4 regions of the Marinomonas sp. A3A genome follow, and region 4 is predicted to be linked to each of the others. Evidence: predicted binding sites of a transcription regulator. Region 4 holds the regulator's gene; each other region holds the start of a gene.

Region 1 (7,887 bases), 1.9 Mb from region 4:
CTGCACGAGCATAATTATTCGAGATTACTGCTCCAGCCAAGCCATACTCAGTATCGTTCGCCATTGCCACGGCCTCTTCGTCTTTATCGAAGGTAACAATATTGACCACTGGCCCAAAAACTTCCTCATTAAAAGACCGCATACCGGGTTTGACATTACTCAAAACGGTTGGCATATAAAAAAGCTTGTCATAGGTTCCGCCCACTTCTAGCTTAGCGCCAGCAGCGATTGAGTCTTGAACAATGCTATGTACTTTTTCAAGTTGACGTTGATTAATCAATGGGCCTAACGCCACTTGTCCCGAAACAGGATCTCCCACAGATAAATGCTTAGCTTTTTCAACCACTTTTGCCGTCAAAGCATCAGCAATACTTGCTTGAACTAAAATCCTTCCAGCAGCCATACAAATTTGACCTTGGTGAGAATAAGCGCCCCACGCGATATTGCTCGCTGCGATGTCTAAATCGGCATCTTCGAGAATAATTAATGAGTTTTTACCACCCAGCTCAAGAGACACTTTTTTCAGGTTACGCCCACAAACTTCACCCACCTTGCGGCCCGCTGCCGTTGATCCGGTAAAGGCCACCATGCCAATTTCTGGTGCAGTACAAATCGCTTCACCCGCTTCCACAGCACCAGGAAAAACTTGGAATAGATTCTTTGGTAATCCTGCTGCTTCAAACGCTAGAGCAAGTATAAAAGCCCCTGTAACAGGTGTTTGTGGATCAGGTTTGGTCACAACAGCATTGCCTGTCGCTAACGCAGGTGCAATGGAACGAATAGATAGAATCATGGGGAAATTGAATGGAGAAATTACCCCAACGACACCAATAGGTTTACGTGTCGCGTAGGACATTCTCTCAGGAACAGAAGGCAAGGTAAGGCCTGTTGGCTCTAGGGTCATATTGGCCGCCAACTGCAATATAATAATGGCTTCTCTTATCTCATGCTCACCTTTAGGAATCGCACCTCCTGTTTCTCGAGCCACGTACAAAGCCAGCTCATCAAAGTTATCTTGCATAAACATTGCGGCTTTATGAAAAATGGCGGATTTTTCTCTTGGAGGAATTTTTACCCATTCTTTTTGGGCTACTTTGGCTCTCTGACAAGCCAAGTAAACATCATCTGTTGTGGCCATCGCCACACTACTCAATACATTGCCTGTTGCTGGTTCCATGACCTCTTGCGTATTTGAGGCGGCAACCCAGTCACCAGTGAAAAACTTTCCTGACCATTTTTTAGATCCAAGTACTGATACCGTCATGTGTGCTCTCCTGTTTATTTTTATTAGATTTCCACTTTCGCAACTCACCTTGTAAATGTTTAGAAAAGAAACTTAGTGGGTAAGAGAATAGAGCAATACCTGTGCCGAAATATTATTTCCATCTTTATTAACACCAAAATAAAACTTAACACATTGATAAATAATAAATTAATTAGAAATAACTAAAAATATTGCGTGATATAGGAGAATAAAAAACAGTCAATAGACTTGACGATATCATTAAATTCAATCAAAACTAAAAGAAATGCAGTTAACCATTTCATCAACTAGGTGGAAGAGGAAAAATAATAAATGACAAACTTGCAGCGTATCTCATTGGCCGATATGGCAAAAGGAAATACCAAAATCCTTCTCAAAGGCAGCTCTCGAGAACTAGATGGTCACAACTCACCAACCATCGATGATCTGACTGAGTGTCTGTTTTTTTCTCCCGGCGATGGCCGTATATGGTTAGAAGACCAACGTATGCTGCTTATCCATAGCTCATCTTTTGGGTTACTCCGCCGAGAGCTCATTGATTCCCTAGGTCTCGATAAATCACGCGATATCATGACTCGCACAGGCTATTTTTCTGGTATGCGCGATGCTGAATTAATCCGTAATCGCTGGCCAGATTCTGATCCAGCATCCATTTTTGAAGCCGGCACACATCTCCATGGCCTTGAAGGCGCTGTAAAAGTAGAAACCATTCACTTTGAATTCGACACCGAAAAAGGCTTGTATGACGGTGAGTTTTTATGGCATCACAGCAGTGAAGACGAAGAGCACATTGCCGCCTATGGTATTGGCAGCTCACCAGCCTGCTGGATGGAACTAGGCTACGCGATTGGATATGTGTCTGGCTTAGTGGGCTCTTTGGTTATCTTCCGAGAAGTGGAATGCCAATCCATGGGGCATTCAGTCTGTCGTGTGATTGGCAAATCAGCCGAACTTTGGGGCGATATCCAAGACGACATTCGCTTTCTTAACGTCACGGCTAGTGAAACAGAAAATACAGTAAAACAAGACCCTCAGCTCAATCACATGGAACCAAGTCTTCCAGATGATCAACTTAGGATGATCGGCGTATCAGCAGCCTTTACCGCCGCCACCCATTCATTACAAAAAGTGGCTCCAACCAATGCAACCGTACTGTTTACCGGAGAATCTGGCGTTGGCAAAGAGCTTTTTGCCAGTATGCTGCATAAGTTCAGTCACCGAACAGGTCCATTTTTAGCCTTTAACTGTGCTGCTATTCCGGAAAATCTAATGGAATCTGAACTGTTTGGGGTCGAAAAAGGCGCATTTACGGGTGCAACTAATAGCCGCCCGGGGCGCTTTGAAAGAGCCAATGGTGGCACGCTTTTTCTTGATGAAATTGGTAATTTAAACCTAGCAGGGCAGAGTAAATTGCTGCGTGCTTTACAGGAAAGAGAGATAGAAAGAGTCGGTGGAATCTCTCCTATAAAAGTCGATGTGAGAGTCATCGCCGCCACCAATGTAGACTTGCGAAAAGCCGTTGAAAAGGGCGAATTTCGTGAAGACTTGTTTTTCCGCTTGAACGTATTTCCTATTCATTTACCGCCATTAAGAGAGCGTAAAGCCGACATTCCGTTATTGATAAATTATTTCTATCATCACTTTTGCACACTGCATCACAGATCCCCTTCTGGCATGACACAAACCGCTCGTCGGGCCTTATTTAACTACGCATTTCCTGGCAATATTCGTGAGTTACAAAACCTCATGGAGCGTGGCGTTATCTCTTCAGAAGAAGGTGAACCTATTGATCTTCATCACCTTTTTAGAAATGAGCACATTCCTGACGAAATTATTTATTCGGTAAATAACAAAGGTAATTTGAGTCACTCACAAAGCAAAATAGAACCTACCAATTCACTACTGGAACACATTTCTCAATTCGTTGGCGGAAACGATTCTATCGACATAGAAATGCTAGAACATAACCTTTTACAAGAAGCGGTAGACAACGCCCAAGGAAACTTATCTGAAGCCGCAAGACGAGTTGGCCTAAGTAGACCACAATTGGCTTATCGCCTAAAGAAAAGTAAGCAAAATAAAGGTCAAGAATAGCGCATAAAAAGCCCCGTGATGGGTCTCATCACGGGGAAAAGGTGATAAAAATAATCTATAGCTATCTATTAGAAATGGTGGTTAAACCTTAGGACAAATCGATTACCTTCGGAACGGTTTTCGGCATCTTGTTCAAAATACATATTGGCAAAAACAGAATTTTCTTTACCTAGTTTATAAACAAGACCTGGCCCTACAGCCCAGACTTTTTCTCTGCGGCCTTCTTCATCGTCGCCATCTACCTTTGTATCCGTAATTTGATTCAACCAGTAGCCATTTACACCAACGCTTAGGTTATCCGTTAGCACATAGGCACTGGCAAAATTCGCATGAAGGGCTTGTCCTGCTTGACTGTCGTTTTTGGCATTAAGAGCTGTTGAGGGATCATCATTCTTACCATTCCATAGATATGAAAACCGGCCTGAAACCGTCCAGCGAGGTGTTAGCCAATAAGTTACAGAATAGTAAGGATTAATATTAAAGGCGTTACTACCCGGATTGATGGCATTTTCTGCATCATATTTTCCAGTCGGTAAAGTAACATCTAGCTCAATTCGTTGTACGTAACGCGGGCCACTTTCTCCCATCACAGGATCAAACTGCAAAAAAGCCCCTAAGATAATATCGCCAACACCAGTTTGCGCACTTATTTGCGCATTATTTAAACCGTCATCCACGTCTTGATCCGCGATCCAAGGAACAATAAAGGTATAACCCAATCTGGTATTTTCAGTAAAATGCTCCTCTGGCTCGTAAATAATCTGAGTCAAAGGAATAAACAAATCCACATCTTGTTTTGGCAAAGGAAGCGCATCACCATTACTGCCATTTAGCTTATCAGATGTAAGATATTGTAAATACTCAATTACATACCAGCCTGGACCTTGCGGGCCAGGAGCGCCATCATAAAAACTGGTCCCTCCTAGGTTAACACCTGGTAGATCATACGCCATCGCAGTCATAGGGAGGGTTAGCAACACAGAAGCATAAGTTCGCTTTAATTTTAATATTGTCATTGTGAAAATACCTTTTTATTGTTGTTTTATATTTTTAAGACATTGATTTTATTGGATATTTACAAATAGGTAGATGCCAAGCCTCCATCGACTGGAATATTGACACCGCAAACCCAACGAGAAGCATCTGAACAAAGAAACGCAATCACCTCAGCAACTTCATCTGAATAAGCAGGACGAACCATTCTTACAGCGTCTTTTTGAACTCGCTCTTCGCCCAACATAGAAACAAAGTCGCCTAAAATCGGCGTAAAGACAGGACCTGGAGCGACACAGTTCATGCGCACACCGTGGTCACGGAACCAAGTGAAAGCTTGCTGGGTTGACCAAACAATGAGGGCTTCTTTGAAATACTGATAACAGGTTTCTTGAGGGACAGGATTTTTCTTTAACCAAGCTACACCTTCTTCAAAATACGAAGTGTCAGCCAGTGCTTTATGTTTTTCTAAACGCTCTGGCCACTCAATACCCAAAACAGAAGCGACATTTACAATACTAGCGCCTTTACTAAATCGAGGAATAAGTGCTTCTGTTAAATGGCGTAAGCCCAAGTAATTTACACGCCCTACCAACTCAGCGTCAGCGGTGCCTGGCACACCTGCAATGTTGCATAGACCATCTATTTTCTCAGGCAATTTATCTAAGGCAGCATCAATAGCCGTGGGATTACCAAGATCAATTTGAACAAAACCATCCAGTGTCATACTTGGTTCATGGCGATCAATGCCAATAACCTTAGCTCCATGAAAGCGTGCAAGACGCGCAACGTCCGCACCGATACCAGACGATACGCCGGTAATTACAATTGTTTTATTCGCTAACATCATAGTGTTTCTCCTTATTTTTGTTATGAAACGGTAAGAAGCTACTAAGCGAACACCACGTCTATTTGACCGAGAGGGGAGCCCAGTCAAATAGGTAAGGTGAACTACAAAGGTTATTTTCTCACTACGAGGAGGATTGCATGGAGCATGCCCAAATTTAAAAAGGCATCAAAATAAAATACTAAAAACAACTCAAGACATTGATATATAAATTATTTTTATATTTTAAAAAAACAAATTGCGGAATAAAACCATACACAAACACGCATATTAACTTTACCAAATGATGAAATAACTAAGTAAACACTAGGGAGAAATTGATTATTTCAAGAAAAAAATCAAACATGATTTAACTTCAGCCTTTGCCGAATTCGGCTCAAAGCCACTGGAGTAATACCGATATAAAACGCAATCTGCTGCTGTGGAATAGTGTTTTTTAACTCGGGGTAGGAGGCACAAAAATCAAGATAACGACGCTCTGCGGAATGTTTTACAAAGGCATTTTCACGCTCTTCTTTGGTAATAAAAATACGCTCTAGAAACTTGGCGTAGCATTCTAAAAAGCCAATATCCTGACGCATCTGCTCGTAGAACACTTGCCAAGGATAAGAAGACACAATGCAATCCTCCAAGGCCTGAATGCCGAATAACACATGGTCTCCTGTCACCATTGCCTTAGTCGAACCAATGATTCTCGGGCTCTTCGCAAAGGTTTGCGTGAACTCTTTTCCTTCATCGGAAACACTCACATAACGCACTAAACCAGAATGCAAAAAATACAAACGATTTGCCACATAACCTTGCTGAAACAAGTAATCGTCCTTTCTAATAACATGCACATCCATTGGCACCGTCAATCGTTGCCAATCAATCTCGTAGCCCCATTCGTTAAAATACGCTTCGAAGCTATTTTGCAGTTGAATTCGATCCATCAGCGATTTTCACCTTGCTCAAATTACCGTCGATAAGAAACAGTGCAACGCCTAAAAACACAATGCCAGAAGCAAAAGGCCAGTCCATCAAGCTTAATAAACGCGACTGAGACAACGCCGTAAACAAAGCCACCCAAACGGGTATTGTATAAGATATCGCAAGCAGCCGACTCGCCCCAACCGTCATCACCAAACGCTGCTGCAACACAAAGGTGAATAAAGTAGTAAACACAGTTAGATACAAGACATTTATCCAAAAACCTTGCGACGCCCACTGCACCTGATCAAGCTCTCCCCAAATCAACGCAATAGGCAGCAGCCAAAGCGTTCCAAACAGCATAATCATAAACGCACCAGACAACGCGCCTAACGAACGCCCCCACTTTTGTACCGACACCACATGCAACGCCAATAAAAAACACGCCCCAACAAAAATATAATCACCGGAATGCCACTGAAATCCGTCGTTACCCTGGGCAGGAAAGCCTTGTGTAGAAGAGCCTTGTGTAGAAAATAACACTGTCATCGCGCCGATTGAGCCAAGAACAAAACCAATTACTCGCCACAAAGGCGCGACTTCTTTAAGCCAAATTCTCGTTATCATCACACCAATTAAGGGAACCAAGGTGTATAAAACAGAGGTATTCAACGGCGTAGTGGACTGTAACGCAACAAATAAACCAATAAAAAATCCCACCAGCGCACCACTTATTACCACATAATGAAAAAGCCGCTGACGAGATGCGAACAACGCCTTAAACTGCTCGATTTTATTTAACTTAGCTCGATGCCAACTGAATAATAGCGCAGGCAACATAATCAACATCGCCAATAAAAAACGAAACGCCGACGTTGCAATCGGACTGGCATATTCCACCATATGACCCGACACAATAAAGGAAGACGCCATCAGCCAAGCCCACAGCAACAAGGTATAAAACGAGCTCATGACATCGTCTCAACTTTATCAACAGCCAACATAGGCGCCAGAAAACGAATAAAAAGATGCTCGACCACCGCAGGCTCAAGGGCAATATCGAACTCAGATGCCAAAATGCTTCCAAGGGATTGTGGAGTATCGATAGAAAGCTTGTGCTCGCCTTGGCAATCTCTAATAGTCAGCTCCGCATTAACCAAAACGACTGTTTGATCTTCCCTCTTCAAAGTCACCATTAGGTTCTTTAAAAACACCGCATTTTTATTCTTATAAGAATAAAAATGCCCAAGCGCACAATCTGCATCACTGTAAATCGCATGATCAAAACGATAAAGCGTAAAGTATTCCTCGCCCTTCATTACTTGAATATCGTACTCGCCATTACCTTTATCAAGCACTCGATAGAGGTCTAAGCCAGCCGTTTGTGACGTATTAATATCTAACCGCAATGGTGCAATCGGCCCATTGCCACCAAAGCCGGTGTCAACCAAATAGCTCACACCTTCTAGAGTTAGCAAAGTTACTCTATGGGTTCTGCCCGCTTCTCGCTCAAAATTATTATTCAGCACTCGTGCTAACTTAAGTTGTACGTCATAACCCAAGGCTTTTAAAAGCTCAAACGTTAGCTTGTTGTGTTCAAAACAATACCCACCTAAACCACGCGTCACTATTTTCTGACTGATCGCATCAAGATCCAAAGAAATCTCTTCGCCCAACACCACCGCCAAACTATTAAAGCTGTAACGAGCCACATGGGCCGATTGCAATGCTCTAACAAACTTAATACTTGGCTGCTCTGGCGCAACCAAGCCAAGATCAG
Region 2 (7,887 bases), 440 kb from region 4:
TCACACAAACTGATTGGCTACCTTTCAGCTGAGTCATGACATCTACATCTTTCCAAGTACGAAAACCCATTACATTAGAAGCCGATGCGCCTTTAATTGGTAATACGCTTGCCCGAGAGCCAGTCGCTAGCACCAACTGGTCGTATTTAATGCTTTTTCCACTGGCTAATAAGATCGTTTTATTTTTTGAGTCCACCTTAATAGCGGGATCATTGGACACAATATCAACACCATCTTCTTGCATCTTCTGTGTATCGACTAATGGCATATCTGCATCAGAAATGTCATTAGCCAGTAAGGAAGACAGCATAATTCGGTTATAGCCAACTCTGGATTCCTCACCAATCAAAACTATTTGATAGGCATCGCCATGCGCTTTTTCGAAATCGTGCGCAAGCTTGCTACCAGCCATCCCTGCACCAACAATGACGAGACGGCGTTTCTCCGACTGAGAGAGAAGACTAGGCATTGGCAACCTTGGCGTTAGTGGCCGTTTTTTTAGTTTTCACAACAGGCTGAATAGGTTCAACTTTGCGTTGTTTTTCATACAAGAAGGTCAACACTTGGGTCCGATAATCCACGTACCTTGGGTCATTCGCTAAGGCCAGACGCTCACGGGGGCGCTCAAGGTCAACATGAAGAATTTCACCCACAGTTGCTGCTGGGCCATTAGTCATCATCACAATACGATCCGACAACAACACAGCTTCATCCACATCATGAGTAATCATAATCACGGTATTGTTTAAGTCTTTTTGGATTTCCATTAGTGAGTCTTGCAAGTGCGCTCGAGTCAAAGCATCCAATGCTCCGAAAGGTTCATCCATCAGTAAAACACTAGGTTCCATCGCCAAGGCTCTAGCAATACCAACACGCTGTTTCATACCGCCAGAGATTTCATCTGGGCGCTTGTCCGCTGCATGGGTCATATGCACCAACTCTAGGTTGTGCATAATCCAATCATGCATTTCTTTCTTTGATTTGGTTTTACGAAAAACCTGCTTTACCGCCAATTCAACATTTTGGTAAGAGGTTAACCAAGGCAGTAAAGAATGATTTTGGAAAACCACCGCACGTTCAGGCCCAGGCCCTTTAACTTCACGACCGTCCAATAAAATTCCGCCTTCAGTCGCATCGTATAAACCGGCCACTATGTTGAGAACTGTCGATTTACCGCAGCCGGAATGGCCGATCAGAGAGACAAATTCGCCCTTCTCTATTTTTAAACTGACATTGTCCAGCGCTTTAAAGGGCCCTTTTGGCGTTGGGAACTCAATCGATATGTGACTGATATCTAAATGTGTTGCCATGTTTTTCTCCAATCCAATCTGTTTCTAATGAAAGTCTATTTAGCGCAATATCTGAGTTTTATCCCAAGAAACAAAACGCTGAATCGTCAACATGACTCTATCTAGCAAATAGCCGATGAAACCTATCATCAACACCGCCACCATGATTCGGCCTAATGAATTCGAACTGCCGTTCTGGAATTCGTCCCAAACAAACTTCCCTAATCCTGGATTTTGCGCCAACATTTCCGCTGCGATCAGCACCATCCAAGCAATACCAAGAGACAAGCGTAGACCAGTAAACATAAGAGGAATTGCCGACGGAATGACAATTTTCATCACATGTGTCATCCAACCAAGACGCAATACTTTTGACACGTTAAGTAGGTCTTTTTCCACCGCAGCCACGCCAACCGCGGTGTTAATTAGCGTTGGCCACATGCAACACAAGGTAACGGTGAACATGGAGGTTAAAAAGGATTTAGAAAACATCGGATCATCAGACACGTAACTGGCACTCACCACCATGGTCACCAAGGGCAACCATGCCAACGGTGACACGGGTTTGAATACCTGAATGACAGGATTTAAAGCACTGTAAACGGAGCGATTCAAGCCAATCAAAATCCCCAATGGAATAGCAATTAAACTCGCCAAGCCAAAGCCGGCCAACACGGTATAAAGACTGGTAAATATCTGATCAAAAAAAGTAGGCTTTCCTGTGTAATCTCTTAACGTACCAACATAACTTGGATCTTTAGCTTGTCGCTCGGCAATACGCTCTTCTTGACGCACATAAAATTTATCTTCTTTTACACGCTCTCTCTGATGCTCAGCAACAAGACTATTCCATTGCTCATAAACCACAACTGGCCCAGGAAACTCACCCAAAGAAGTGTGAACACGACTCGCTCCAACCTGCCACAGCAAGATAAACACTAGAATGCCAAAGACAGGCAGCAAAATTCCCTTAACAGAAAAGGCACTGATTTTGTCTTTTAATGCAGTCATGGTTACGCTTGATATCATCATCTTTTTCTCACTTAATCTTGTTTGGTTTAGATCTGGTCGTCGCCTTTTAAACCGATTTTGAAGCTTTTCAAATAATCATTTGGGTGTTTGCCGTCATAAGTCACACCATCGATAAAGTCACTTTGTGGTGGCTTAAAACCATCTTCTTTAGCGAAATCAGGGAATTCAGATGCCGTCATCACACCATCTTCTATCAAGGATTTTGCGGCTTGCGCATAAATATCAGGACGATAGACATCTTTGGCGGTCTTCATGAACCATTCGTCAGACTTAGGTTCGGCAATTTGCCCCCAACGACGCATTTGCGTTAGGTACCAAATCGCATCGCTGTAATAGGGATAAGTTGCGTGGTGACGAAAGAAAACATTGAAATCGGGTATTTCACGCTTATCACCTTTTTCATACTCAAACGTCCCAGTCATGCTATTAGCGATCACATCGTAATCAGCACCGACATATTGACTACGTGCGAGTATTTTTACCGCTTCCGGACGATTGGCGTTGTTGTTTTCATCTAACCATTTCGCTGCGCGGATCATGGCTTTTACAACACGAATATGAGTATTTGGGTATTTTTCCGCCCACTCACTGCTCACACCGAAAACTTTCTCTGGGTTATTTTTCCAGATTTCATAATCTGTGATGACTGGTACACCAATACCTTTAAAGACGGCTTGTTGGTTCCAAGGTTCGCCAACGCAATAACCAGAAATCGTGCCTGCTTCCATGGTGGCTGGCATTTGTGGTGGTGGCGTCACAGACAACAAAGCATCGGCGTTAATTTGACCACTGGTATCGCCTCGCGCTGGCGCGTAATAACCCGGATGGATGCCACCGGCAGCAAGCCAATAACGCAGCTCGTAGTTATGTGTTGAAACAGGAAACACCATGCCCATTTTGAATGGCTTGCCTTGTGCTTTATAGCCATCGATCACAGGTTTTAAAGCGCTGGCGCTAATAGGATGTACAGGCTTTCCATCTGGACCGTTAGGAATGTTTTTCTTCATGTCATCCCAAACATCATTTGAAACGGTAATCCCGTTACCATTCAAATCCATACTAAAAGCCGTCACTATGTGTGCTTTTGTACCGTATCCGATGGTTGCACCAAGTGGCTGACCCGCTAACATGTGAGCGCCGTCCAACTGACCGTCAATGACTCGATCTAGTAAAACTTTCCAGTTTGCTTGCGCTTCTAAAGTGACGTACAAACCTTCGTCTTCGAAATAGCCTTTCTCATAAGCAATAGCTAATGGCGCCATATCGGTCAATTTGATAAAGCCAAATTTAAGCTCTTCTTTTTCTGCATAGCCTAGTTCTGCATGCGCCGCCCCAGATAAGAGTGCAGAGCCCAACAATATAGAAAGACTAGCTTTTTGAGTGGCATTGACGAATATCGGAAAAGGAATTACCTCTTTCAAAAATCTTAGGTTCATAGTCTCGCTCCGCGTAAAGGATTAAAAAGTACAAAAACAAAAAAGGCGCATGCGAATCACAAAATTTGTGTTCGCAGGCGCCTTTGCCATTCATAGAAAGCCCTACATTGGACTTTCAATAATGTGGGTGACAATTAACGATCGTTGCTAATTTCACCAAAATTTTTTTAAAACTCTATGTCTCTATAAATAATTCTATGATTTTTATAAAGCACGCAGCGTGCCAATATAACTAACTCAATGATTTATAAGTTTTTTAGGGTAGCGTGCTTATCTAGATAACACTATTCAACACGTAATACGAACCTATTCGCCCAACAATCAAGCAGAGTGCACTAAAAGAAGACACGCAAACACATTATTTAGCCGATGTATCAAAACCGGCTAAAATCCCATCTGGATGCAAACGTATCTTTCCTGCCGCAACGGCATCCAACCAAGTTTCCTCCTGTTCGGCAGACAAATACCAATCCCTACTTTCACCTTCTTCAGGAAAACCTAAAGCTTTGTTATAAAGATCCTGACGGTAAACTTGCTCTGCCACTTTACTCAGTGACTGAATCTCCCCCAGCTGCTGCCAACGATGCATTTGCGCCATAATCCATAATGCGTAACTAGGTAAAGGTTTATTAATATCGCTACCAGAAAAACGCTGATACGCCTTCATTGGCCAATCAAATTGACCTTTTGGTTTAATGGCACTGAAACCATAAACTAGCTGCTCTAGTGTGCAATTCAGATAATCTGGATGACTTAATATACTCAGCAACTCAGTTTGGTTGCTGGGCTCATCTACCCACAAACAGGCTTTTTCTAAGGCGCGAATAATTGACAAATACACGGCTTGGTTCTGTTCGGCCCAAACAGAGTTCACGCCAAATACTTTTTCTGGTGTACTCCCCCAAATTTCATAACCAGTCACCAACATATGCCCAATACCTTGCTCAACAGCAAGACTGTTCCATGGCTCACCGACGCAATAACCATCGATATCACCCTGCTTTAAGCTATCGAGCATCTTCACGGGTGGAACCACGACTATTTGCATATCTTTATCGGAATCAATTCCGGCGCGGCTCAGCCAATCTCTTAGCTGATAGTTATGAGATGAATAAGGATAAACCATCGCAAAACGTAATGGTGCCGCGTCAGCTCCTCGGGCATCGAGCAATTTTTTCAACGCCACACCTGTGCGAATATCAACCGAAGACTCAGCATAATGCTGCAACTCTTCATACAGGGCATTACCAATCGTGATGCCGTTGCCGTTATGGCTTACGGTAAAACTCGTTTGCATGGCGGTCTTAATGGTACCAACCCCCAAACTGGCCGCAATCGGCATAGACGCCAACATATGAGCGCCATCAAGCAGATTAAAGGCCACTTTATCGCGGATACTTGCCCAAGATGCTTCTTTAGATAGCACCACATCCACGCCTTCTTGAATGAAAAAGCCTTTTTCTTGGGCAATTACAAAGGGGGCACAATCGATCAATGGAATAAAACCAATACGAACAGGTTCACTATTTTGAATAATATTATTTGGCTGCATCAGGTTCATTTTGAACCTCCCATCAGTTCCATCACAGAGATGATATTACGAGCTACGTCTGTCATTCGCTGACTACGATCCATCGCGAGTTTCCTCAGCGCTTTATAAGCAGCAGGCTCATCACATTGTTGATGTTTCATTATCAGCCCTTTTGCTTTATCTATCAGCTTACGGTCTTCAAGCTGACTTTTTACGGATTCTAATTCCGACCTTAGCGCCTGAAACTCTCGAAATCTTGCAATGGCAACTTGCAGCAACGCTTTAACGCTACCACTGTTAACACCATCAACCACATAGGCGCTGACACCCGCTCGAATAGCCGCTTCCACGTGTCTGGAATCATCTTCTTCGGCAAACATCACAATAGGACGAGGATTATCTTTGGTAAGTCGAGACATGTTTTCCAACATATCTCGATCTGGGGATTCGATATCAATAATGACCATATCTGGTTGAAATTCGTTAACTGCTTCCGTTAGATTCTTGGCATTTTCCAGTCGTCTAATTACGCGATAACCACTATCAATCATGGCTTGCTCTACAATGGCTGCTCGTGCGGGCTCATTGTCAACAAGCATCACGGTTAATTCTTTTTCTGGGCGAGCAGGCATGGTGCATTCTCTTAAAAACGTGAAGTCATTCTCAGATAAAATGCAAGATATGCGCCATTTCGATACACTATTTTTCTAGAGGATTAAACGCAAAAAAGGCTCAAAATAGAGCCTTTAGAGAGAAGTAACTAGATAAAACATTAAAAGCGAGCTTTATAAGTGCACACTAGCACTCATAAAGAACCAAACTAATGCACAGCATATCTAGTCTGTGCAAGCAGCGCTAAAGACAAACGGTCTTTAGTATTGGTTTTTTTGAAAATCGAGGTTAAATGGGCTTTTACAGTACGCTCTGTAATACCCATCTCAAGAGCGATTTGCTTATTTGATAAGCCTCTTGAAACACTGTGAGCAACATTCACCTCTCGTTCAGACAAGTCATCCAAATCATCATTATGAATCATCTTCGCAGGTAAGGTAGACTGCATAATAAGCTGCTGAATAAAGGATTTACCGCCCCAAATTTCACCAGAATCAACAACAGATAACACTAAAGAAAGCTGCTCTTTACCAATATAAGGGGCACATTGACCACTCACACCTACAGAAAAAAGTCTTAAAGCCGCTGCTTGATTCAATTGATTCGGAAATACGATAATTTTTTGCTTAGGAAAAGCAGAGCAAAGCGCAACGACGTCCTCTACCTGTTTAGAAAAAGATATCTCGTCTAAATAAATAAAACAGTAGGTGAAACTAGACATTGCGGTTTCCAACGCTTGGTACACCTCATCAAACGTCTCAACTCGAACCAATGAAGCACTTACATTGACAATTTGATTCCAATGTTTCCATACGGCATCATCTGTATTCCAACACAAAGTTTTCAAAATAAGTCTCGTCCTATCAAGTGCGATGTGACCATTCTAACCAGCTAACAAGAGCGTATTGTTAACATTTGTAACTATGCATTACGCTTGAAAACTTTTTTGTAATTACCGCTCACGAAGCGCATTTTGTTTTGCTTTCAAAATAGGCTTTAGCAAATAATCCAATAAGGTTTTCTTACCAGTAATAATATCTACTGTAGCCTGCATACCCGGAATAACTGGTAATGGAGCTTTCTCCGTCCCTAAATAGTTTTTATCAGTCCTAACCCTTACCAAATAAAAACTGTTCCCTTCTTCATCAAGGATAGTATCTGCGCTGATATTTTCTACAATGCCATGTAAACCGCCAAATATGGCGAAATCATAGGCAGATAGTTTCACCACAGCACTCAAATTTGGCTGAATAAAACCAATGTTTTCAGGTCGAACTTTTGCCTCGATCAATAACGAGTCTTCAAACGGTACAATTTCAAGCAAGTTCATGCCTGGCTTTATAACGCCGCCAACCGTATTAATCTGAATCTGTTTTACAATGCCTTTTACTGGAGAACGAACTTGTGTTCTTGATACTTTATCTTCAAGAGAGACATTACTTTCACGCAGCTGATCCAGTTTGCTTCTTACTCCGGTCAGATCTTCTTGAGCATCTGCCCGGAACTTCGCATCACCTTCGTCTAATTTGCTTTGCGCTTCTTTTAACGCTGAGCGCGCACGGGGAATAGCTAACTGAGTCGCCTCCAAATCCCCTTGTAGCTGATTCACTTGACGCTCAAGTTGTAAAAGCTCAACTCTAGACACAGCGCCTTGTTCAAACGCTGGACGAGTTAATGACAACTCCTCTTTCGAAAAAGCATAACTCTGTTTTAGGTTATCTAGCTTTGCCTGTAATTCAACTATCTCTTGCTTCTTTTGCTCTATTTGCTGTTGGAAACTAACTTGATTAGTCCGCAAGGACTCTAATCGATTGTTATACAAATCCAGCTCACGCTTTACAACTAACGGATACTCTTTCATGATTTCTGCATCAAACTGCGGCTTTACACCGTAAGATTCTGCCTGCAGACGCGTTGCGCGCACTTTTAAATTAACAGATTCTGCCTGCTGTTCACGTAATGACGATAGCGCTTCGGTATTTTCGAT
Region 3 (7,887 bases), 610 kb from region 4:
CTGGGTGAACGGAACAAAACGCATGAATAGTTTGAGAAAACTTATGTCATCTACTCTCTCATTTGGTGACTCGAAATGAGATGCTATCGTGCTTTCATGCTCTGTTTTAATTTTGTGAAGACGTTCGACGGTGTAGAAACTTAGATTTTGATCAACTTCAGTGTGATGATTTGCGCAAAGTAGGATTAAGTTTTCATACGAATTACGATTTCTGACTATTTCTTCATTGCCTCGTGCACCGCCAGAATTTTTAGCTATGATATGTGCCATTTCGCCAATATGAACTTCATTGTCGAAAACATTGATTTTGCAAATGCTACATCTTCCAGCTGCGAGGCCATATAGTTTTTTGATTTCTGGATTAGAAATTCCCACAAACTTTCCCCTAAATATAACGCAGAGCGCACCGGTGGCCTTTTTGGAGCGAAGCGGAGAAAAGGCTATCCGCGTGACGCGTATTGTTAGCCACCATTGCTATCCGTCTGTTTCTTCTCATTGAGCAAGCCGCCGAAATAAAAACCTACCACTGTCAAAAAAGATGCCTTTAGAAACTCGGGCACTTCCTTCTCAGTGACTAGAAGGTATGCTGAAACACCAATTAAAATCACGGCAAGCCAGCCCGTAATATTAAAAATTGTTTTCACCCACCCCCATTTGTCAGCATGCTTGCCAACAGCCGCATCCATTTGCTGTATCAACTGACTTTCCTTTTCAGCATGATTTTCATATCTACTTGTGAAAACTACCCAGACGGATCGGCTGGCCCCATCATCTTGGTAATTTACTTTAGACACGAATCCATCCAAGAAACTATCCTGGCTTGTAACCTTGTGGCTGGCACTTCTGGGCTTCGACCGTTTTACAATCTCAACCGATTTTTTCCTGGAATCTTGGGTCACTCCTTTACCTCCAGGCCAGCACGCTTCATGTAGTCATCTAAGGTACCCAACTGATCAACAATTTGAGCAAATCGATATTGCTGGCGTGTAATGGTTAGTGTCTTTCGGTCAGGTAGTGGCAAGGTAGCCCTGTGACCATCGACAGAAACCATAAATATCTCTTTTACAAACGATGCTCCATAGAAAATCTCGTAGATCACACGATATGCAGTGGGATCAGGATGCCTGGTAGCCCAATCCTCCCCAGAGAATTTATCGGCGTCGTGATCAATGTCTGGTCTTTCGATGCGGATATTCAGGTCGTTTTTGTATGTGTATATGCCCCTTTCATCGCTGAAGATCCAGTCATCTTGTCGGGATTTATCGATGATGGACATCAGTTCGTCGTATGTCATAAGGACTCCAGAATTCTCATTGAAGACTAACTTGGCTAACATCTATGGACACCCCGATTTTTGCAAGCAAAATCAAGCTTTAACAAGAGTAGTTTTGCAGCCATCTATTCGGATTTTTAGTAAAGTTTTTTTAGCTTTTATCCCTGATGCTATTCCTGCGAAAAACAGCGCTGACTTGGTTCTAATCATTTTGGCGTTTTCAACGAAACGATGTTAATCCCAGAATTTCCAAGTCACTGTCTCTTGTTATCACTCTTTTTTACTAAGCAATACTTGGTGTGTCACTCTTTAAAATTTAGATCGTTTGAGCATGATATTTTTGATCTCGTGCCAATATAAGCCAAGCAATCCATACTAACTAATCCATTACAATAACCTGACAATACAATGAAAGCCTAGGTAAAACCATAAGACTTTTGTGGGATTGTGGAGATTCGAGACTTGGCAGCAGTATTTAATATGTTATGCGTTTACGAACAACGGCAGATCACGCTGCGCTCATACTGCCCTACGAGTAAAAGTGTTTATGTTCAGCAGCGAGGAGCAAAGTAAACACCAAAAGCGAGGTCAAACGGCAGTGTCGAGCGGTGGTGTTTGCTTTGCTCGCATCTCCAGCGGAAATCGGGGTCAAAGCTCCGAAGTAATAACACCTCCCTAGCCCTCACCTTGGAAGACATAAGGGGAGGGAATAAATACAGTGTCGGGCTAAAGCCGCGACCTACCCTATATATTGGACAAAACAACGACCAATTTTCAATCAATAAACCTGTCAATTATGGCGCAGCAAGATAAAAACGCACCAAAACTAGGCATTTTTAGGTGTTCGTTTTCTCGCGATTATGACAAGCAATACGCCACCCAAAACGCTTAGCGTTGCGATAACAAGGTGTAAGGTGATGGATTCCTTGGCAAAAACTGCGCCTCCTATTGTGGCAATGATAGGAACCAGTAGCTGTAACACGGCAGCTATGGAAGCACTAAGATAAGGCAAGACAGCGTACCAGATGGCGTAACCAAGTCCAGACATAATAGCGCCAGAAGTGACCGCTAGAATAATGCCTTCATGCTGTGCGTTCGGTGCTTGCTCACTATTAAAATAAACGACTACCAGTGCGACTAATAACATTGGAATGGTGCGAACGAAGTTAGACGTCGTGGCAAATAAAGGCTTGGCCGAGATTTTGCCTCGCCATGTGTACAAGCCCCACGCCACGCCTGCTAGCGTCATTAAGACAAAGCCCAATAAAGAAGGTGACGACAAGGTCGGAAGCACTAAATAGACAAAGCCAGCAAAGGCGATGGCCAAACCTAACCACTCTAACCACACCAGCTTTTGCCCTGCCCATACAGCGAATAAGATCAAGGTTAGTTGTACCGCCCCAAACAGGATCAAAGCGCCTATGCCGGTTTCCAAGGTGACGTAGGCATAAGAAAAGCCCAAGGCATACACAAAGAGCGCAAACGCTGATAACCAACTACCTTCTAGCCATACGGTTTTAACATCATTTCGTTGCTTTTTGAGACACTGAAAAACGCTAAGCAAGACCAAGGTAAATGCGCCGCTGAGCAAGCGCCATGTGGTGAATTGAGCTGGATCGATTAGCCCATCGCTCAGCGCCAGACGACACAATACAGAGTTTGCTGCGAACGCCAACAAAGCCAAAATCACAAAGACACATAAACGTAGCAAACTTGTCATCTATTTGTTCCATAGCCTAGTTTATCTTAGGACTGTCCTCATAAGGAAAACGCCACTTTTACGCACTGGCACCAGATTTGCAAGACTTATACTAACGTCCACCAGCGGTATTTTGATGGACCCAAAAAGGAATCGACATGACAACGCTTTTAATTTTTACCGATTTGGATGGCACATTACTCGATCATCACACATACAGTTTCAAACCAGCACTGGCGGCCTTACAGTCGCTGAAGACTTTTTCTATTCCTTGCGTGATCAACACCAGCAAGACTTTTGTTGAGCTTGTGGAACTTAGAAAAGCGCTCAACCATCAAGACGCTTTTATCGTAGAAAACGGTTCTGCCGTTTATATCCCTAAAAATTTAGCCCTCTCTATAAACGAAGACTTAGAGGACTGCGGCGATTATTGGCGTAAATCGTTTGGCCCGAAACGCGACGAGCTAATCGAACTGACCAATGACAAGCAAGATCAATATACCTTTAAACGCTTCAGCGAGATGACATGGCAAGAACTGGTTTCCATCACAGGTTTGAGTGAAGAAAACGCCAAGCAAGCCATGCAACGAGAATTTACCGAGCCTATGGTTTGGACCGACTCTAACCTTGCTCTTAATGTATTGCGTGACGACCTTGCGCCATTTGGTGTGCAAATTCAGAAAGGTGGCCGTTTTGCCCATCTGATGGGCGAGCACTGTGATAAAGCAAACGCCATGTTATGGCTCAAAGAATTGTATGAACAACAAAGTGACGAAGACGTTACTACTATGGCATTAGGCGATGGTGAAAACGACGTAGGCATGTTGAGCAAAGCCGACATTCCAGTGGTGATTCGCTCCCCGGTTCATGCGCCACCAGAAATTCCAAATAGAAGCGATGCTTGGCTTAGTGATGCTTATGGGCCAGAAGGCTGGGCTCAGGCGATTAATTTACAGCTCACTAAACAAGGTATTTTGTAAGCGACGAAAAGAACAATAAACACACCATATTACGACATTAGGAGAATTACTATGGGCGACTTTCATCAAAACGGTATCATCACCACGCTTCACAATCTGGCACACCGCCCGTTAGAAGAAATGGAAAAAGAACTGTGTGAGTTTGCTAAAACACGCCCAATGTCTCTTATCCTACCTTGTCTGTATTCCGAGCTGGAAACAGACGCCATGCCGAATATTCTTAAACATTTGCAGCAAGTTCCCTACTTGTCTGAAATTATCATCGGCTTAGACCGAGCAACAGAAGATCAATACCGTCATGCATTAGAGTTTTTCAGCGTATTACCACAAAACGTTAAAGTACTTTGGAACGACGGCCCTCGCTTAAGGGAAATCGATAGCGTATTAAAAGGCGAGCATCTTTCGCCATCTGATCCTGGTAAAGGCCGTAATGTATGGTTCTGTATGGGTTACAACCTAGCCGCAGGCAAAGCCGAATCCATTGCCATGCACGACTGTGATATCGTCACTTATGACCGTGAATTGTTGGCTCGTCTTATTTACCCTGTGGCGAACCCAAAATTTAACTACGAATTCTGTAAAGGCTTTTATGCTCGCGCAGCCAATGGAAAAATGAATGGCCGTGTTAGCCGTTTATTGGTCACGCCTTTATTGTGTTCGCTGAAAAAAGTCTTTGGCCATTTGGACTACGTAGAATACTTAGACAGCTACCGTTATCCGCTCGCTGGCGAGTTTTCATTCCGTCGCGATGTGATGACAGATTTGCGTATCCCTAGTGACTGGGGCTTAGAAATTGGCGTACTGAGTGAAATGTACCGTAACTATTCAACCAACCGTTTGTGTCAGGTGGATATCGCCGATATTTATGATCACAAACACCAAGACTTGTCTGCCGATAATGACGATGGCGGCTTGTCTAAAATGTCCATCGACATCACCAAAGCCATTTTCAGAAAGTTGGCGACAAACGGCACTATTTTCAACCAAGAAACCTTCCGTACGATTAAAGCTACCTACTATCGCGTTGCACTCGACTTTATCGAGACTTACCGCAACGATGCGGAAATCAACGGCCTAAAATTAGACGTTCATACGGAAGAGCAAGCGGTTGAACTGTTCGCCAGTAACATTATGAAAGCAGGCAACCAATATTTAGACAACCCAATGGAAACACCATTCATTCCAAGCTGGAACCGTGTTGTGAGCGCTTTCCCTGGCGTCATGAATCAACTGGCTCAAGCCGTTGAATTGGATATGGCCCAATACGGTCCTAAACAATAATAAAGACTATAAATAAAAGATCGATCAAAAAAAGAACTGGCCCTTAAAGTAATCTTTTTGCTAAGTTGAACGTTACTACGTTGCTTTTCAATCACTAAAAGACAGGTAGGTAAACATGGAAAATGCTCCTTTGTCGCATCTAGAACAGCGCCTAATCGCTCATTTGCAAGTCATTTACCCAAGCTTAGACAATAAGGATTTGGCTTCAAAGTGCTTAGCCACATTTCATCTGGATCCGTCAACGGAGTCTCCTCGCCCCCATAGAAACTTATGGGACCAATCTGACATTATGCTTATTACCTATGCGGATACCTTGCGCAAAAAAGAAGAAGCGCCTTTGGAGACTTTGCATAAGTTCGTTAAAAGCAAATTGTCAGATTGTATTTCCGCCGTTCACCTACTACCCTTTTTTCCGTATAGCTCAGACGATGGTTTTAGCGTGATGGATTACACAACCGTCAACCCATCTTGCGGACGCTGGGCCGATGTGGTTAATCTTTCTAAAGACTTCAAGGTAATGGGCGATCTTGTCATCAACCATTGCTCAAGCCGCAGCATGTGGTTTGAAAATTACAAAGCTGGCGTTGAGCCGGGTGCGAGTTTCTTTTATGAAGCCGATCCTAATGCTGATTTAAGTGCTGTGGTTCGCCCTAGAACTTCGCCATTGTTGCGAGAGATACAAACTAAAAATGGCGAAAAACATGTTTGGTGTACTTTTAGTCATGATCAGGTTGATTTGAATTTTGAGAACCCAGCGGTTCTGTTAGAGTTCCTGCGTATCATTCGTTTATATCTTGAAAAAGGTATTCGTTGGTTTCGCTTGGACGCAGTGGCATTTCTCTGGAAGGTCCCAGGCACCTCTTGCATCAATTTGCCGCAAACCCATGAAATCATCCGTTTATTAAGATTGATGATCGAACATTACGCACCAGAATCTGTAATTATCACCGAAACCAACATACCAAATCAGGAAAACCTCACCTACTTTGGTAACGCCAACGAAGCCCACTTGATCTACAACTTCTCACTGCCACCTTTACTTATTAATAGCTTGGTTACGGGAAATAGCAGCCACTTGAAACAATGGTTAATGAGCATGACGCCTGCTCAGCAAGGTACAACCTACCTGAATTTCCTAGCCTCTCATGATGGCATTGGCTTACGTCCAACGGAAGGTTTGCTGTCGGAATGGGAACTGGAAACGCTAATCAATACCATGAAGCGTTTTGGCGGTAAAATAAGCTCACGTACTACGCCGCAAGGTGAAGCCAAGCCTTATGAAATCAACATTAGTCTTTGGAATGCCTTATCAGGATCAGCACTGCACGGCCCAGACAAATGGCAATTTGCTCGTTTCCTCTGCGCCGCTGGCGTTATGATGGCTTTGGAAGGCGTTCCTGCTTTTTATATTCATAGCTTATTTGGCACAGAAAACGATTTAGAGCGTGTGGACAATACTGGTCAATTTCGCTCAATCAACCGCCATATATGGGATATGGAAGATTTAGATCATGTTTTGAATACACCAACTCATCATCAGAAGGTGTTCCAAAGCGTAACAAAATTGATTCAAATACGCCGAGCACAACCCGCCTTTCACCCAAATGCTACTCAGTATGTGCTACACATGGGTGAAAACCTATTCGCCTTCTGGCGTCAAAGCTTAGACAGAAGACAAAGCTTGTTTGCTGTTTACAATATGACAGACCAACCGCAAAGCTTTAACTTGTCTGAACTTAACCTAATTGCCACCGATGACTGGACAGATTTGGTGTCTGAACAAGTTTACGAAGACCATTTAGGCAAAGTCACCTTAATGCCCTATCAGTTTGTTTGGCTTGCTAACAAGAAAGGGAAGATCAAAGAGAGTTAATTGTCGTTTCATGTTTAGCAACACACCGTACTAGGTTATAGACACAAAACCTGTCAATAAAAATGAGACAATGATAACCATTATCAACAATTGATAATGGTTATTTTTATTTCAAGCTCTTTTTATTTCAAGACACAGGTAATTGTGAACATGATAAATTTAAGAAAAATCCTAGCCATCGGAACATTGATCACCTTCAGCCAACTGTCTACAGCAGAAACGCAATTGCCTAAAGCTGCGATTTTTGATCTTGGCAGTTTAGATACCATCACTGCATTAGGCTTAGAAAGCCAAGTGGTTGGCGTACCAAAGCAAGTTCTTCCAGACTATCTGAAACAATTTAATGACGCTCGTTACACTGATGTGGGGGGCTTAAAAACACCAGACCTAGAAACCATCAAAACGCTCAATCCTGATCTTATCGTAATTACTGGTCGCCAAGCAGGCCAAAAAGCCGCCCTAGAAGACATAGCTACGGTTAAACAGGTTAATGCTTCTGGTGAAAATTACTGGGAAAGCTTCAGTAAAAATACCACATCAGTCGCGGCCTTATTTAATGCCGAAAGTGCAGCGGATACAGCACTTGCAGAATTAAACGCAGACATCGAATCGACAAAGGCTGGTATTAAAGATCATCCACGCATTTTGTTTGTTACCCACAATAATGGCTCTTTCGGATTACGTGATGAACCTATAGCAACTCAGTTATTAGGCTTAGATCCATCAAAAGTTCCGTCTCATGTAACGCCACAAAAACGCGGAACTCGTACATTTACATCAC
Region 4 (7,887 bases):
TCTCTGTTGAGTAACCAGCGAGTATTGGTGGAGCCTATCTGATTGAGTGCGATACCGCGAATAACCAGTGTGAGTACTTGAGAGCCAGCTATACCGCCCATGCTAGCAACGATTGGCATGAGTATAGCTAATGCAACAACTTGGTCTAGCGTCTCTTGGAATAAACCTATGACGTAGGATGCGGTAAAAGCCGTTATTAGGTTTATGCCAAGCCACACTGCGCGTCGCTTAGTGGTTTTTATGATGGGTGCGAAGGTGTCTTCATCATCATCAAGACCTGCCATGCTTAACATGGAGTGTTCGGCTTCATCTCGGATAACATCTACAACGTCATCGATGGTGATGCGGCCAAGTAGCTTTTTGGTTTTGCTGTCAATAACAGGTGCAGAAACCAAGTCCATTTTTTCGAAAAGCTGTGCTACTTCGCTGGCTGGTGTCTCTGCATCAATGACCGTGAATTCTGTTTCCATGATGTCGCGCACGGTTGCGCTAACATCAGATACCAATAGTTTGGTGAGGGGGAGAGTGCCTAATAAGCGATCTGATCGGCTAACAACAAGTAGGTTATCAGTCATGTCTGGCAGGGTTGAGTGTCTGCGTAGATAGCGGAAAACCAGATCGACGGTGATGTTTGGACGTATGGTGATGGTGTCCGTGTTCATCAAGCCGCCGGCGGAATCTTCCGAGTAGCTTAATAGTGCTTCAACTCTTGTTCTGTCTTGCGAGGACATTGACGCAAGAACTTCTTTTACGACCTTTTCTGGTAGGTGTTGAAGTAAGTCGGCAAGGTCATCGCTTTCAAAGTGTTCGGATACGGCGATGAGTCGCTCTGTATCCATGTTTTTCATGAACTGTACACCAATATCTTCGCTTAGATATTGAAGTACTTCACCTTCGTTTTTTGCTTCGATTAACTCCCAAAGAAGCTTACGCTCTTTGGGAGGGGAGGACTCTAATAGACGAGCAACATCTTGTGCAGGCAAAGCCCCGTTAAGTAGATAACGGATTTGCATGGTGGCACCGGATTCAAGCGATTCAGTAACCGTTTGAAGGTGATTAAGCGTGTTTTGCTCTGACATAGAAGGTTTTACTCGTCTTCACCAAAGCGATTGTTGATTAATTCTATCACCGCCTTTATTGCGTCTTTTTCGTCTTCACCATTGGTTTTGACACGAATTTCTGTGCCTTTTCCAGCAGCCAGCATCATCATTGCCATAATGCTTTTGCCGTCAACATTGCGGCTGTCTTTTTCTATGGTGATGTCGCAAGAGAAGCGAGTGGTTGTTTCAACTAGTTTGCCGGCAGCGCGAGCATGCAAGCCAAGTTTGTTTATAATTGTGACGGACTCTTCCTGCATGCTGTTTCCCTATATTAATGAGTCAAAAATATTGAATAGTTCTTCATTGGTTTGTGCTGTACGCAGCTTGTCCAATGCTTCTGGAGACTGAGCAAGCTCGGCGATTTGGGCTAAAGTTGCAAGGTGTTGATCGCACTCATGAGGTGGAACAATTAGAGCAAATATTAGGTCAACCGCTCTTTTGTCGATGGAGTCGAAATCAATAGGCGTTTGTAGAGACATAACAACGATAGCGGTGTGGTTTGCAGACTCTAGACGGCAATGTGGAATAGCGATGCCGTTGCCAATGCCTGTGCTGCCTAGTTTCTCTCGACCAAGTAATGCGTCATAGATGGCTTCGTTGTCGCAATGTAGTCGATTTGAAGCGACTTCCGCAATGCTTTCAAGGACGCGTTTCTTACTAACAATATCTTGTTTTGCGAGAACGAGTTCCGCTTTTAATAATGATTTCAAGGACATGATAAAATGGTTTCCGTTTAGATCAGTCGTTTTCGTTCATTGGAAGGAGGGATGTTCATCGCCTCTCGATATTTGGCAACAGTACGTCGAGCAACCTGTATGCCTTGGTCTGCTAAAATAGCAGCTAGCTTGTTGTCACTTAGTGGTTTTTTTGCTGGTTCATCTGATACAAGCTTTTTAATCATAGCTCGTATTGCTGTAGAAGAACATTCTCCGCCAGAGGCTGTGTTGACATGGCTGGAGAAGAAGTACTTTAGCTCAAAAATACCTTTAGGTGTGTGCATGTATTTCTGGGTTGTTACCCTAGATATAGTTGATTCATGCATGCCAACTTCTTCTGCAACATCGTGAAGAACCATGGGTTTCATGGCTTCTTCGCCAAGTTCGAAGAAATCAATTTGTCGACTTACTATGCAGCTGGCCACTTTTAATAATGTTTCGTTGCGGCTCTGCAAGCTCTTCATGAACCATTTTGCTTCTTGAAGAGAGGTTTTGATGTAGGTGGCATCTTCGGCGGTTGTTGCTGTGCTAGCCATCGCTGAGTAAGTCTCATTGATTTTGATGGGCGGCAACGCGTCGTTATTTAGTTCAACTTGCCATACGTCATGGCGTTTTTTTACGGTGACGTCTGGAATAACGTAGTCGGTGTCATCTGCGTCGATCACTGAGCCAGGGCGTGGGTTAAGCTGTTGGATCAAATTGACGACTTCTTTTAGTGCTTCGTCTTTTAATTTTGTTTTGCGGCTTAACTGAGCAAAATCTCGGTTACCTAACAAGGGTAGGTAATGATCAATAAGATTGTGTGTGCTCTTGTATAGAGGGTGGCTCTGGAAAGCTTCCAGTTGCACAAGAAGGCAGTCGCGTAGGTCGATCGAGCATACGCCAACAGGGTCAAAGCGTTGTAGTCTGTGTTGTACAGCAATGACTTCGTCTAACTCAAGCTCTTCTAGTTCTGTACAAAGGGACTCACAAATGTCATCGGGGGAAATGCTTAAGTAGCCATCGGGTTGGACGCATTCAATGATGGCGTAAGCGATTTCGATGTCGCGATCTGACATGTGAGTTAAATTTAATTGCCATATTAAATGGTCTTGTATGCTTTCTGCTGGTGCATTTCGGCTTTCGAAGTCGCTATCGCCTTCGTAGCTGTTGTGATCACTGACGGCCGCAGAGCTTTGGTAGGTGTCATCCCAGTTACTGTCGATGGACAGTTCTTCTGGGATACTTTCTGTCCACTCGGACTCTACGCGTGCTTCTTCGCTATTGTTGTCGACTGTTGTATCTGCAGCACTTTTTGATTCTATACTGGCAGGGATGTCGCTATGAATTTGTTCGTCGTCGTCGAGCTCAAGTAGTGGATTAGACTCAAGGAATTCGTGAATTTCTTGTTTTAAATCCAACGTAGAAAGCTGCAGCAAGCGGATAGCCTGTTGCAGTTGTGGCGTCATGGTCAGCTGCTGACCGAGCTTTAATTGTAAAGACTGCTTCATAGAGCAACTCTTTCTTCTAATTGAATGAATTGGAACGAGTTGTGCATACTACTCCCTTTCTACAGCAATGATAAGGGGTTACAGGCGGAAGTCGTCGCCTAAATAGACCTTTTTTACTTGTTCATTGTTGATGACGGTACTGGCATCGCCAGATGCAATGATGTAGCCATTACCAACAATGTAAGCTTTATCGCAGATGTCTAGTGTCTCTCTGACGTTGTGATCGGTAATTAGGACGCCGATTCCACTCTCTTGGAGGTGTTTGATAATGTGCTTTATATCACCAACGGAAATAGGGTCTACGCCAGCAAATGGTTCATCAAGTAAGATGAATTTTGGGTTCATGGCAACAGCTCTCGCTATTTCGACCCGGCGTCTTTCTCCTCCTGATAAGGCCATTCCTAGGTTGGTGCGAATATGAGTGATATGGAACTCTTCTAAGAGCTCTTCTAGTCTTTCTTGTTGTTGCGCTTTTGTTAGTTTTTTGCGTGTTTCTAAGATGGCTAGAATATTATCCTCTACAGACATTTTTCTAAAAATAGATGCCTCTTGAGGAAGGTAGCCAACGCCTTTTTGAGCACGTGTGTGCATCGCGTCATGAGTAATATCTTGGCCGTCAATAAATATGCCGCCAGCATCGTTTGCTACCATGCCAACTATCATATAAAAGCAGGTTGTCTTGCCCGCGCCATTAGGGCCGAGTAGGCCAACGGCTTGGCCTGACTCAACGGAAATAGATACATCCTTTACGACTTGGCGTTTTTTGTAACTCTTTGCAAGGTGTTTTGCCTCTAGTATAGCCATCTATTTTTTGGTCTCAGGTGCTTGTTTATCTTTTGGCGCTTGTGGCTGTAAAGTCATTGAAACGCGCCCTGAATCTTTTTTCTCAGCACTGAAAGTGCCGTCATCGACCATATAAAGGATGTAGTCTGCAGTGATGGAATTTTGCATTCTACTTAAATAGCCGTCGCCGATGATTTCTAGTTTTGATTCGCTTGTTAGGTAATGTATTTCGTTACCTTTGCTAATAACAATGTTGCCGCTCCAATCTATTTGCTGGCTAAATTTCGCAGGCTTTCCTGTGGCTTCTAGGCTGCTGAATTGTCGAGTCTTTGGATCGGTTGTTACTTTAAGGTATTGCGCTTGAATTTCAATGGTACCTTGTTTAACAAATACATTACCTTTGTATATTGCTTCGCCTGAGTTTTGGTCGAATAATGCTTCATCTGCCTGTATTTCTAATGGTTTACTTGTGTCGTCAGGCAGTGCGTATGCGTATTGGCCAATTAGGGCCGAAGTGAGCAACACGCTGATGTTAATGAATCGTTTCATATTTTCCTCGTACAGATCCTGTCATCACGACTTCTTCTGAATTGATATAAGTTTTAATTTCTCCAGCAGAAGTCTCTCCTTGAGTGGAGATAAGTGTCGCGTTTCCATAGCTGGTTAGTGATTGATCTTTATCTAAGTAATGTATGTTGTCTGCACTGAGCTTTATATCTTCAGATTGGAGGTATTTTTTAGTTGCTCTAGCGTTTTCGGTTAATAGAATATCATTACTTCCGTCTTCAATAACCCCTTTATCTGCTTTTGCGCTCCATTGACCTGATTTTGTGTAGCGTTCAATACTCGGAGTTTCTAATAAGGTTCTGGATTTAGCTATATAATGCAGTGTTTGTTCTGCGTCGAGTGTTTCAATTAGAGCTCCATCGGTATCAAACTCTTTTACTTTGACTTTAGTGATGAAATAGTCGGGTGAGCTGCTTAGTGATTCAGTTTGAACCAAGTTTTGCATAGGTGTCGTCCCATACCACCCTAAAGAAGCCACTAATAGTAAAGCAGCCCCTATGATCGAGAGGTTTTTGGGTTTTATTAGTTGTTTAAGCGAAAGCATTACACCGAACCGTTTGTGCTAATGATAAATAAATAAACCCCATAAGAAGCAATCAGTGGTACACCTACCCATCGAGGGATGCTGTTGTTCTTCGTTCTTTTGAAGATGAAAATGGCAAGAGCAAGAGCGACGGTTAAGCCTAATACCCAAGGGAAGTCTCGGCTTGTTACGCTTCCATCAATTAATCCTGGTGCAATTAAGCCAGGTAGAGGAAGTACAGTTGCTAAGTTGAAGATGTTTGATCCTAAGATGTTACCAATTGCTATGTCGTGATGACCTTTTCGTACGCTGCTAACTGAAGCGGCAAGCTCTGGTAAGCTGGTTCCGACAGCAACGATAGTAAGGCCTATAACCAATTCGCTTACGCCTAAAGCGGTCGCTATGCCAATTGCTCCCCAAACAAGTAATTTTGAGCTACCTATTAAGACAGCAAGACCAATAAAGGCAATCAACAAAGATTTGCCAATAGAAGAGCCATCATCTTCGGGAAGGTCTGCTTTTAAATCATTTTCTAAATCTTTACTGCCTTTCAATAAAATCACCAAAATAATGATAAAAGCAGCAATTAATATGATTCCATCCCATACGCCAAGGGTCTGATCAAACAGTAAAAATCCTGCTAGCAGTGTGATTGCCAATACAAGAGGGACTTCTTTTGATGATAGGCCCGACGCTATTGGGATCGAGGAGAATAACAATGTGATACCGAAGACAAGAGCGATATTAGCAATGTTAGATCCGAGGACGTTGCCGACGGCAATTTCAGGGGCGTTATCCAGTGCGGCAATGGCTGAAACGACCATTTCTGGTGCTGATGTGCCGAACGCGACTAATGTAATGCCTATTATCATTGGATTAACATTTAGTTTCTCTGCTACAAGTGCAGAGTGTTCTATAAATTTGTCGGAACTCATTACGAGTAAAATTAAGCCTAGAATTAGGGCGATTGAAAACAACAGCATGGTATTGATATTACTCATAGATACAGGGAGTACCATTTAATGAGGTTTGACGTTGAAATTCAAGGCTTGATCTTATAAACAAAATGGATTTGGCTGTGTCGCGATTTTATTTATCGGGGGGCGATGTTAGTATCTGGCAATATTTTATAGGGATTAAAAAGGTGTGTCAGTGGTAGATGCTTATATAAAAGTCCAAAATGTTAGTTTTTCAAGGGGAGAGCGGTCTATTTATGAGAACGTTTCCCTTACTATTCCACGAGGTAAAATTACTGCGGTAATGGGGCCTAGTGGAACGGGAAAAACGACGCTGCTGCGTTTGATTGCGGCACAGCTTGCGCCAGATTCGGGCAAGATTTTAGTGGATGGTCAAGACGTTCATGCCTTGTCTCGCTCCGAACTTTATAAGGTGCGAAAGAAAATGGGCATGCTTTTCCAAAGTGGTGCTTTATTTAGTGATATGACTGTTGCTGAGAATATTGCTTTTCCAATGGAGGAGCACACTAAGTACGATGCAAAGAAAATCGCGGATATTGTGGCTGATAAGCTTTACAGTGTTGGTTTGCGAGGTGCTGTTAATTTGATGCCATCGGAATTGTCTGGCGGTATGGCTCGTCGTGTTGCTTTGGCTCGCGCGATTGCTTTAGATCCAGAGCTTGTTATGTACGATGAACCTTTTACTGGACAAGATCCAATATCGAAAGGGGTTCTTGTGAAGTTGATTCGTCAGCTTAATGATTCTGCACATATCACGTCGGTTCTTGTTTCTCATGATGTTGAAGAGTCTCTTTCTATCGCTGATCATGTTTGTATTTTGGCTGGTGGGCGGGTTATAGCTGAAGGTTCTGCGGATGAGATTCGAGCATCTGATGATGCTGAAGTGAAGCAATTTCTGAACGGTGAGCCTGATGGCCCTGTTCCCTTTCATTATCCAGAAGAAGATGTCTCTGGCAGGGTGGCGTTATGAAAAGTATTGGATTGTTAGGGGCGTCGCTGCTGGATTGGCTTGAAGCGGTTGGCCGGGCTGGAATATTTCTAGTGCAAAGCATTTTTAGATTGCCGGTACGCTTTAAGGAGTCCGTTAATTTATTAGTGAAGCAGCTTTACTCTGTTGGTGTGTTGTCTCTTGTTATTATTATTGTTTCTGGTGCTTTTATTGGCATGGTGCTGTCACTTCAAGGTTACAGCATTCTCGCTAAGTTTGGCTCAGAAGAGGCCGTTGGTCAGTTGTTGGCGCTTTCTTTGTTGAGAGAGCTCTCTCCTGTAGTGACGGCGCTCTTATTTGCGGGTCGTGCTGGGTCTTCTTTGACTGCTGAAATTGGATTGATGAAAGCAACTGAGCAGTTATCTAGTTTTGAGATGATGGGGGTAGACCCGTTGAGGCGAGTGATTGCGCCTCGCTTTATTGCTGGTGTGATTTGTTTGCCTATCTTGAGTTTGATTTTTTCTGCATCTGGTATCCTTGGTGGACATCTTGTGTCGGTCGAGTGGTTAGGTGTTTACGATGGTGCATTTTGGTCATCAATGCAGCAGTCCGTGTATTTTGATACTGATATTCTGAATGGTCTTATTAAGGCGTTATGTTTTTCAGTGGTTGTTACTTGGATAGCAGTTTATCAAGGGTATGAGTGTGTTCCTACTTCTGAAGGGATTGGTAAGGCAACCACTCGTACAGTGGTTTTAGGTTCATTGGCTATTTTGGCTTTAGATTTTGTATTAACCGCCGCT

Evidence for each region. The regulator sigma-54, encoded in region 4, starts transcription at its own class of promoters, with help from an activator protein. The targets are predictions, from matches to a motif close to TGGCACNNNNNTTGCTNT.
Region 1: a site for sigma-54 is predicted at 1,354-1,371, ahead of CYL31_RS02745 (benzaldehyde dehydrogenase). Genes of this name have one in related genera too.
Region 2: a site for sigma-54 is predicted at 3,966-3,983, ahead of CYL31_RS13625 (CmpA/NrtA family ABC transporter substrate-binding protein). Genes of this name have one in related genera too.
Region 3: a site for sigma-54 is predicted at 3,060-3,077, ahead of CYL31_RS08665 (HAD-IIB family hydrolase). Genes of this name have one in related genera too.

What each region holds. Positions count from the first base shown of each region.
Region 1 covers NZ_CP025532.1:599,602-607,488, reverse strand. Annotated here, with positions in the region: gene CYL31_RS02745 (benzaldehyde dehydrogenase) at 1-1,264, opposite strand, end outside; gene CYL31_RS02740 (sigma-54-dependent Fis family transcriptional regulator) at 1,577-3,358, shown strand; gene CYL31_RS02735 (SphA family protein) at 3,427-4,374, opposite strand; gene CYL31_RS02730 (coniferyl-alcohol dehydrogenase) at 4,434-5,201, opposite strand; gene CYL31_RS02725 (Crp/Fnr family transcriptional regulator) at 5,537-6,130, opposite strand; gene CYL31_RS02720 (DMT family transporter) at 6,105-7,079, opposite strand; gene CYL31_RS02715 (arylamine N-acetyltransferase family protein) at 7,076-7,887, opposite strand, start outside.
Region 2 covers NZ_CP025532.1:2,914,239-2,922,125, forward strand. Annotated here, with positions in the region: gene CYL31_RS13610 (NAD(P)/FAD-dependent oxidoreductase) at 1-469, opposite strand, end outside; gene CYL31_RS13615 (ABC transporter ATP-binding protein) at 462-1,310, opposite strand; gene CYL31_RS13620 (ABC transporter permease) at 1,350-2,321, opposite strand; gene CYL31_RS13625 (CmpA/NrtA family ABC transporter substrate-binding protein) at 2,348-3,757, opposite strand; gene CYL31_RS13630 (CmpA/NrtA family ABC transporter substrate-binding protein) at 4,116-5,318, opposite strand; gene CYL31_RS13635 (ANTAR domain-containing response regulator) at 5,315-5,920, opposite strand; gene CYL31_RS13640 (helix-turn-helix domain-containing protein) at 6,109-6,747, opposite strand; gene CYL31_RS13645 (HlyD family type I secretion periplasmic adaptor subunit) at 6,853-7,887, opposite strand, start outside.
Region 3 covers NZ_CP025532.1:1,869,829-1,877,715, reverse strand. Annotated here, with positions in the region: gene CYL31_RS08685 (HNH endonuclease signature motif containing protein) at 1-375, opposite strand, end outside; gene CYL31_RS08680 (hypothetical protein) at 462-794, opposite strand; gene CYL31_RS08675 (hypothetical protein) at 896-1,294, opposite strand; gene CYL31_RS08670 (DMT family transporter) at 2,100-2,993, opposite strand; gene CYL31_RS08665 (HAD-IIB family hydrolase) at 3,131-3,952, shown strand; gene CYL31_RS08660 (glycosyltransferase family protein) at 4,004-5,233, shown strand; partial or broken gene CYL31_RS20905 (alpha-amylase family glycosyl hydrolase) at 5,349-6,371, shown strand; gene CYL31_RS08650 (ABC transporter substrate-binding protein) at 7,257-7,887, shown strand, end outside.
Region 4 covers NZ_CP025532.1:2,478,775-2,486,661, reverse strand. Annotated here, with positions in the region: gene mgtE (magnesium transporter) at 1-1,079, opposite strand, end outside; gene CYL31_RS11595 (HPr family phosphocarrier protein) at 1,088-1,357, opposite strand; gene ptsN (PTS IIA-like nitrogen regulatory protein PtsN) at 1,367-1,816, opposite strand; gene CYL31_RS11585 (RNA polymerase factor sigma-54) at 1,834-3,306, opposite strand; gene lptB (LPS export ABC transporter ATP-binding protein) at 3,385-4,110, opposite strand; gene lptA (lipopolysaccharide transport periplasmic protein LptA) at 4,111-4,638, opposite strand; gene lptC (LPS export ABC transporter periplasmic protein LptC) at 4,622-5,101, opposite strand; gene CYL31_RS11565 (calcium/sodium antiporter) at 5,200-6,180, opposite strand; gene CYL31_RS11560 (ABC transporter ATP-binding protein) at 6,326-7,126, shown strand; gene mlaE (lipid asymmetry maintenance ABC transporter permease subunit MlaE) at 7,123-7,887, shown strand, end outside.